2 regions of the Streptomyces sp. NBC_00386 genome follow, and region 2 is predicted to be linked to the other one. Evidence: riboswitches for the same ligand, from Rfam matches in the RefSeq annotation. Region 2 holds a riboswitch; the other holds the start of a gene.
What was found. Region 2 has a riboswitch for glycine ahead of gcvT (glycine cleavage system aminomethyltransferase GcvT). Riboswitches for the same ligand answer to the same signal wherever they lie in the genome.

Region 1 (4,408 bases), 4.7 Mb from region 2:
CGCCGGGGCATTGTCAGTGGCGTAGGGCAGCATCGGAGATGTGAGAACCGCGCCCACGATCCTGCATCTCGACATGGATGCCTTCTTCGCCTCGGCGGAGCAGGCGTCCAAGCCGAGCCTGCGCGGGAAGGCCGTCGTGGTGGGCGGGCTCGGGCCCCGTGGAGTGGTCGCCACCGCCTCGTACGAGGCACGCGTCTTCGGGGTGAACTCCGCGATGCCCATGGCCCAGGCCCGCAGGCGGGCTCCGAACGCCGCCTATCTCGTGCCGCGCTTCGGGTTGTACCGAGAGGTCAGCGAGCAGGTGATGGGGCTGCTGCGGGCCCTGTCGCCACTGGTGGAGCCACTGAGCCTGGACGAGGCGTTCGTGGACCTGGAGGCGGGCGGGACTGCCTGGGACGAGGCGTCGGCGCGGCTGACCGGTGCCAAGCTGCGCGCGGACATCCGGGCCGTCACGGGGCTCACGGGGTCGGTGGGCCTCGCCGCCTCCAAGATGCTGGCGAAGATCGCCTCGGAGCAGGCCAAGCCGGACGGTCTCGTCCTGATCGAGCCGGGCACCGAGCGTGCGCTGCTGGGACCGATGCCGGTGCGGACGCTGCCGGGCGTGGGGCCGGCCACCGGCGACCATCTGCGCCGGGCGGGCATCACCACCGTCGAGGAGCTCGCCGAGGCGGGCGAGGACGAGCTCGTACGGCTACTGGGGAAGGCCCACGGGCACGCGCTGTTCGCGATGGCGCTGGCCCACGACGAGCGGCCCGTGGTGGCTGAGCGGGAGACCAAGTCCGTGTCGGTCGAGGACACGTACGACGTGGACATCCACGACCGGGTCAGGGTGGAGCTGGAGGTGCAGCGGCTCGCGGACCGGTGCGTGCGGCGGCTGCGCAGAGCCGGACTGTCGGGCCGGACCATCGTGCTGAAGGTGCGCCGGTACGACTTCTCGACGCTGACCCGGTCCGAGACGCTGCGGGGGCCCACGGACGACCCCGGAGTCGTCAGGGAGGCCGCCGCCCGGCTGCTGGAGGGCGTGGACACGACCGGTGGCGTCCGGCTGCTGGGGGTCGGCGTCACCGGGCTCGCCGACTACACGCAGGAGGACCTGTTCGCGCAGGCGCAGGCCGCGGCCGCGGGGGAACCGGCGGTCGAGGAGCACGCCGCGGACGAACCGGCCGAGGTGGCCGCCGCGGACGGGGAGACGGTGCCGGCGGAGCGGCGGTGGCCCTCCGGGCACGACGTGCGGCATGCCGAGTTCGGGCACGGCTGGGTGCAGGGGAGCGGGCTGGGACGGGTCACGGTGCGGTTCGAGACGCCGTACTCCGGGCCCGGCCGGGTGCGGACCTTCCGGACGGACGACGCGCAGCTGGAACCGGCCGACCCGCTGCCCCTGGTGGAGCGAAGACCCGGGGACGTCGGCGGGCTGCCGCCCGGCCCCGGGCCGTCGGTGTCAGCGGTCGGGACGCACGGCTCCGGCCCTGGGGATCAGGTGTCCTCCGAGCCCGCGAGCCGGCCGAAGTCCCGGTCCGGCGGCGGAGGGGACGCCACGTCGAGTCCGTAGTGGTGGTAGAGCTGGAGCTCCTGTTCGGGGGAGAGATGGCGCCCGACGCCGAAGTCGGGGGCGTCCTTGATCAGGGCCCGGTCGAAGGGGATGCGCAGGGTCCCCTCGATGATCTCGCTGGGCTCCAGGGGCACGAAGGCGTCCCTGCTGAACAGTCCGGTGCGTATGGCCGCCCACTCCGGGACACCGGTCGCGTCGTCGAGGTAGACCTCGTCGATCGTGCCGATTTTGGTGCCGTTGCTGTCGAACGCCTTGCGGCCGATCAGGTTGCGCGGATCGATGTCGGTCTGCACGGTCCCTCCAGTGGTCGCAAACTCATCCGTAAGTACTACAAAAGAGCACATTTGTGAAGGCGGCCACTCGAAGGCTGTCGTCTTGTCCTCGCTGGTAGGCTGGCAAGTGGCTGCTGATCCCGCGCGGGAGAGTCCTCCGGATTTCACGGAGGCGCCGAAGGAGCAACTCCTCCCCGGAATCTCTCAGGCTCACGTACCGCACGGACGAGGTCACTCTGGAAAGCAGGGCGGGTGCCGATGGCCTCCGCCCTCACCGACGGTGAAAGCCGGATCGTCCACGGGACCATCCGGTGAAACTCTCAGGTTGAGATGACAGAGGGGGAGGCCGTCGGGGTGCCCGTGCCGGGGTGCCCCTCGAAGGTCGCGTCAGACCAGGAGGCCTCCGCCATGACCGCCCCTCGCATTCCGCTCTCCGAGCTCGAACAGGGAATTCCCTTCGAGCAGCGCCACATCGGACCCGACTCCGAAGCTCGGGCCAAGATGCTCGCGCAGGTCGGATACGGCTCGCTCGACGAGCTGACGGCCGCCGCGGTGCCGGATGTGATCAAGAACGCCGAGGCCCTGAAGCTGCCGGCCGCGCGCACCGAGGCCGAGGTACTGGCCGAGCTCCGCTCCCTCGCGGACCGCAACCAGGTGCTCGGTTCGATGATCGGCCTCGGCTACTACGGCACGTTCACGCCGCCGGTGATCCTGCGCAACGTCATGGAGAACCCGGCCTGGTACACCGCGTACACGCCGTACCAGCCGGAGATCTCGCAGGGCCGTCTCGAGGCGCTGCTGAACTTCCAGACCGTCGTCGCCGAGCTGACCGGGCTGCCGACCTCCGGCGCCTCCCTCCTCGACGAGGGCACCGCCGCCGCCGAGGCCATGGCGCTGTCCCGCCGGATGGGCAAGAACAAGAAGGGCCTCTTCCTGGTCGACGCGGACGCGCTGCCGCAGACCATCGCCGTCATAGAGACACGTGCCGAGCCGACCGGTGTCGAGATCGTCGTCGCCGACCTCGCCGACGGCATCCCGGCCGACCTCGCCGGGCGCGAGATCAACGGCGTGCTGATCCAGTACCCGGGCGCCTCCGGTGCCGTACGCGACATCAAGCCGGTCATCCGGCAGGCGCACGAGCTGGGCGCGGTCGTCACCGTCGCCGCCGATCTGCTCGCCCTGACCCTGCTGACCTCGCCCGGCGAGCTCGACGCGGACATCGCGATCGGTACGACGCAGCGCTTCGGTGTGCCGATGGGCTTCGGCGGCCCGCACGCCGGTTACATGGCGGTGCGCGAGAAGTTCGCGCGCAGCCTCCCCGGCCGGCTGGTCGGTGTGTCCGTGGACGCCGACGGGCACAAGGCGTACCGCCTCGCCCTGCAGACGCGTGAGCAGCACATCCGCCGTGAGAAGGCGACCAGCAACATCTGCACCGCTCAGGTGCTGCTCGCCGTGATGGCCGGCATGTACGCCGTCTACCACGGCCCCGAGGGCCTGCGGACCATCGCACGGCGTACCCACCGCTACGCCACCGTCCTGGCCGCGGGTCTCACCGCCGGCGGCGTCGAGGTCGTGCACGGCGCGTACTTCGACACGCTCACCGTGCGGGTCCCGGGCCGTGCCGCCGCGATCGTGGCCGCCGCCCGCGACAACGGCGTCAACCTGCACCCCGTCGACGCCGACCAGGTGTCGATCTCGTGCGACGAGACGACCACGCGCGAGCAGCTCGCCGCCGTGTGGACCGCGTTCGGTGTCGAGGGCGACGTCGAGGCGCTGGACGCGAGCGCCGAGGACACCCTGCCGGACGCGCTGCTGCGCACCGACGCGTACCTCACGCACCCCGTGTTCCACGACCACCGCTCCGAGACGGCGATGCTGCGCTACCTGCGCAAGCTCTCCGACCGCGACTACGCGCTCGACCGCGGCATGATCCCGCTGGGCTCCTGCACGATGAAGCTCAACGCGACCACCGAGATGGAGCCGGTCACCTGGCCCGAGTTCGGGCAGCTCCACCCCTTCGTGCCCGCCGAGCAGGCACAGGGCTACCTGACGCTGATCCACGAGCTGGAGGACCAGCTCGCCGAGGTCACCGGCTACGACAAGGTGTCGCTCCAGCCCAACGCCGGTTCGCAGGGCGAGCTGGCCGGTCTGCTGGCCGTCCGTGGCTACCACCGCGCCAACGGCGACGACCAGCGCACCGTCTGCCTCATCCCGTCCTCCGCGCACGGCACCAACGCCGCCAGCGCCGTGATGGCCGGCATGAAGGTCGTCGTCGTGAAGACCGCGGACGACGGTGAGATCGACGTCCAGGACCTGCGCGCCAAGATCGAGCAGTACCGCGACGAGCTGTCGGTGCTGATGATCACGTACCCCTCGACGCACGGTGTGTTCGAGGAGCACGTCGCCGACATCTGCGCCCAGGTGCACGAGGCCGGCGGCCAGGTCTACGTCGACGGCGCCAACCTCAACGCCCTGGTGGGTCTCGCCAAGCCGGGTCACTTCGGCGGCGACGTCTCGCACCTGAACCTGCACAAGACCTTCTGCATCCCGCACGGCGGTGGCGGCCCCGGCGTCGGCCCGGTCGGCG
Region 2 (4,408 bases):
CCAGAGACCGAAGTGGTCGGGGTACAGGGTGCGGGCGACGTCCAGCCCGTCCACGACCTCGTAGCTGCGGTTCCAGCCACTGGCCGAGAGTTCCTGCGCGGAGGTGACACAGGGCGCGTACCCGAAGCCGTCCACCTGCATGTTCCCGTACTGGGCGTCCGGGGAGCCGGCCTGCCCGTGCCAGAGCAGCATCCACACCTGGCCGGACGACGGGGTCGCGAGCGCGCGAAGGAGCGCCTCGTAGGCGTCGTAACGCCCGGGAGTCACCTGGCGCAGCATGTGCTCGACCTGCCCGGCCGCGGCCGTGCCCGACGCGCTCACCTTCAACCGCCCCTTCGCGAACAATTCACGACGAACTCATCCCTTACGCCCGAGGCACCGGTTACCGACATGCGTCAACACCTCGACCAGGCCATGAAACCAGCTTATGCGGCGATCGTGCTCCGCCGGGGGAAGCAGTCGAGAGCCGGGAACCGTCGCGCGGGGCGGCCGAGGGCCCCGCGCGGCGGGCCGGAGGTCCGGCCGGGCACTCCCGGCGCGGGCGCCGTTCAGTGACCGTGCTGGTAGAAGGGGCGCACCTGGGCACGCATCCAGTCGCCGACCGGGTCCTGCGTCACGTCGAGAAGGACCAGGTTCACCGGAATACCGACCGGGACGCGGCCGAGGGCACGCCCCAGGGCGTCCAGCGGCAGGGCGCGGGCGTCGCCCTCCCACGCCGCGAGCTCGACGCCGATGAACATGACCGGTTCGTCGCCCTCGATGCTGGCCAGACAGCGGCGGGCGCTCAGGACGACACCCGTCGCGGCGAACTCCGCCGAGGCCGCGGCGAGGAAGTCCACCGGATCGTCCTGCCAGTCGGGCTCGAAGAGCCGCACCCGGCCGCCGCTGGCCGCCCCGTCCAGCTCGCTCCGCCCGGCCCGGCACAATTCGGCCACGGCCATCGGCGGCAGCGGCACGCCGACCACGCCGTCCGGGTTCACCACGATGCCGACCTGCGGGGGAAGTCCGCGGGCGAACTCCACGGCGGGCGCGATCGTGTACGACATGTGACCGCCGACGACCTGGCGGAACTGCTCCTCGGAGCTGAAGACGGGGACGAAGACCTGGCCCCCGATGTCCATCGTGGGCAGATCGAGCGGACCGCTGTTCGGGCCGCCGCCATTGGGCAGCGGCACCCATACGAAGCTGCGGCCGAGCACCTCGACGATGCGAGCGCCCGCCGAGGGCCCGGGCACGCCCAGGGAGGAGGACAACACCTCCTCCAGCTCGTTGCCGGGCCAACCGCTGTGCGGATGGGGGTGTGCCTGTGCCGGAAAGTCCATCTGTCTACCGCCCGCTTCGAACCACTGTTCCGGCTGGAAAGATTAGTGGGCCACCGTGACCGGTCAGTGGCCGAAGTCGATCCTGCGCAGCACGTCCGCCGCGTCCCGGTCGATCAGTACCGCCGAGCCGCATCCCTCGGGCAGGTCTCCCGTCTCGGCGGAGCGCAGCAGCCGGGCGACCGCGCCGCGGTGGCGGGCGAAGGCGTAGCGCGAGACGCCCCGGCCTCGCTCGCGCTGGCCGTCCAGCGCGGTGCCGGGTGTGACGTCGAGCAGCAGCAGGTGCAGCGCGCCGCCACGGCGCCGGGCCTCGCGGGCGAGCCAGCGGCGCACCCAGGCCTGCGTACCGCAGTCGTGCACGACGAGTCCGCCGCCCTCGCGCAGGGCGCGGCGCAGGCCGGCGTAGTGCGCGAGGCGGACGAGGGGACGGTAGACCGCGTACGGCAGCAGGCCGGCCATCCGGCCGTCCCAGCGCTCGCGGGTGTCCTGGGAGTCGACGCGGGTGCCCCGCACGGCCCGCCGCATCAGCGTCGACTTGCCGCTGCCGGGCAGCCCGGTGACGACGACGAGGTCCTGCGCCCCGAAGCGGAGGCCGTGCGGACTGCGCCCGACCCGGTCGCGGAGATCCCGCACGACGACCGCGGGACGCGCTCCGCGGGCCTCCCGGGCCGGTGCGCCGGGCTGCTCGGGCAGTGCGAGACCCGAGGTCGTCGCGTACGCCGTGGTCCTGTTCACCGTGACCGTCCTCCCCTGGGATGTGGAGTCCCATCCCCATCGAGTGTAAAGAGAAGGTAATGCCCGGCGCTTCCCATTTCCGTACGCGGACTGCCACAGCCCGGTCACAGATGGCGGGCTGCCGTGATCCGACAGCGCGTGCGATGATGGCCGCGCCAACTGCATACCGGCCGCTTGAATCCGCGCGGGAGAGTCCTGGGTACGTGTACCCGGGCGCCGAAGGAGCAAGTCCCTCCCTTGAATCTCTCAGGCACCGTTACCGCGCGGGCGAGGCACATCTGAAAAGCGGGCCGCTCCGGCGGCTCCACCCAAGGTGCAAGTCAGGACCACCGATTCGTGTGGTCGTGATGAACCTCTCAGGTTCCGATGACAGATGGGGAGGAACGACCTCGCCGTCATGCCTTGGGAGCCAGACCGATGAGCAGCAATGCACCCCGTCACACCGCGCTCGATGCCCTGCATCGTTCGCTCGGCGCGACCATGACCGACTTCGCGGGCTGGGACATGCCCCTGCGCTACGGCTCGGAGCGTGACGAGCACGTAGCCGTCCGCACGAAGGCCGGTCTCTTCGACCTCTCCCACATGGGCGAGATCACCGTCACCGGCCCCGAGGCCGCGGCCCTCCTGAACCACGCGCTGGTCGGCAACATCGCCACCGTCGGCGTCGGCCGCGCCCGCTACACCATGATCTGCCAGGAGGACGGCGGCATTCTGGACGACCTGATCGTCTACCGGCTGGCCGATCACGAATACATGGTCGTCGCCAACGCCTCCAACGCCCAGGTGGTGCTGGACGCGCTGACCGGGCGTGCCGCCGGTTTCGACGCCGTGGTGCGCGACGACCGTGACGCGTACGCGCTGATCGCCGTGCAGGGCCCCGAGTCCCCCGGCATCCTCAAGGCGGTCACCGACGCGGACCTCGACGGCCTGAAGTACTACGCGGGCCTGCCGGGCACGGTGGCCGGCGTTCCGGCCCTGATCGCCCGCACCGGCTACACCGGCGAGGACGGCTTCGAGCTGTTCGTCGCCCCCGCCGACGCCGAGAAGGTGTGGCAGGCGCTGACCGACGCGGGCACCCCGGCCGGTCTCGTCCCCTGCGGCCTGTCCTGCCGCGACACGCTGCGCCTGGAGGCCGGCATGCCGCTGTACGGGCACGAGCTGACCACCGCGCTGACCCCCTTCGACGCGGGCCTCGGCCGGGTCGTGAAGTTCGAGAAGGACGGCGACTTCGTGGGGCGCGCGGCCCTGGCCGAAGCCGCCGAACGTGCCGCCTCCGAGCCGCCGCGCGTGCTCGTCGGGCTGATCGCCGAGGGCCGCCGCGTGCCGCGCGCCGGGTATCCCGTCGTCGCCGGCGGCAAGGTGATCGGCGAGGTCACCTCCGGCGCCCCGTCCCCGACCCTGGGCAAGCCCATCGCCATGGCGTACGTCGACGCCGCGCACGCCGCGCCGGGCACGACCGGTGTGGGCGTGGACATCCGGGGCAGCCACGAACCGTACGAGGTCGTGGCGCTGCCGTTCTACAAGCGGCAGAAGTGACACTGGTCCGCACCGGCCGGACATGAACCGGATGCCTGTCGGGCGCCGGTACCGACGGGCGCCCTTCGCCGGGCCCCGGACGTGACCCTGGGCACATCCGCCCGGTCACCCACGCTTCCCTCCATCAGCACTCCACCGCGTACAGGAGAATTCAGGTCATGAGCAACCCCCAGCAGCTGCGTTACAGCAAGGAGCACGAGTGGCTGTCCGTCGCCGAGGACGGCGTCGCGACGGTCGGCATCACCGAGTACGCGGCCAACGCGCTCGGCGATGTCGTCTACGCCCAGCTCCCGGAGGTCGGTGACACGGTCGCCGCGGGCGAGTCCTGCGGCGAGCTGGAGTCGACCAAGTCGGTCAGCGACCTGTACTCCCCGGTGAACGGCGAGGTCGTCGAGGCCAACCAGGACGTCGTGGACGACCCGGCCCTGGTGAACTCCGCTCCCTTCGAGGGCGGCTGGCTGTTCAAGGTGCGCGTCGCCGGCGAGCCCGAGGACCTGATGTCCGCCGACGAGTACACCGCCTTCACGGCCGGCTGAGGAGTCCACCGCACATGTCGCTCATGAACACCCCCCTGCACGAGCTCGACCCGGACGTCGCCGCCGCCGTCGACGCCGAGCTGCACCGCCAGCAGTCCACGCTGGAGATGATCGCCTCGGAGAACTTCGCTCCGGTCGCGGTCATGGAGGCCCAGGGCTCGGTCCTGACCAACAAGTACGCCGAGGGCTACCCGGGCCGCCGCTACTACGGCGGCTGCGAGCACGTCGACGTGGCCGAGCAGATCGCCATCGACCGGGTCAAGGAGCTGTTCGGCGCCGAGT

Region 1: another riboswitch for glycine. It lies ahead of gcvP (aminomethyl-transferring glycine dehydrogenase); the one in region 2 lies ahead of gcvT (glycine cleavage system aminomethyltransferase GcvT).

Annotation. Positions count from the first base shown of each region.
Region 1 covers NZ_CP107950.1:7,801,550-7,805,957, forward strand. The annotation lists gene OG780_RS34280 (DNA polymerase IV) at 41-1,549, shown strand; gene OG780_RS34285 (PRC-barrel domain-containing protein) at 1,474-1,842, opposite strand; glycine riboswitch at 1,957-2,051, shown strand; gene gcvP (aminomethyl-transferring glycine dehydrogenase) at 2,230-4,408, shown strand, end outside.
Region 2 covers NZ_CP107950.1:3,092,678-3,097,085, forward strand. The annotation lists gene OG780_RS13360 (enhanced serine sensitivity protein SseB C-terminal domain-containing protein) at 1-321, opposite strand, end outside; gene OG780_RS13365 (enhanced serine sensitivity protein SseB) at 549-1,322, opposite strand; gene OG780_RS13370 (AAA family ATPase) at 1,386-2,054, opposite strand; glycine riboswitch at 2,230-2,326, shown strand; glycine riboswitch at 2,327-2,437, shown strand; gene gcvT (glycine cleavage system aminomethyltransferase GcvT) at 2,472-3,590, shown strand; gene gcvH (glycine cleavage system protein GcvH) at 3,749-4,126, shown strand; gene glyA (serine hydroxymethyltransferase) at 4,141-4,408, shown strand, end outside.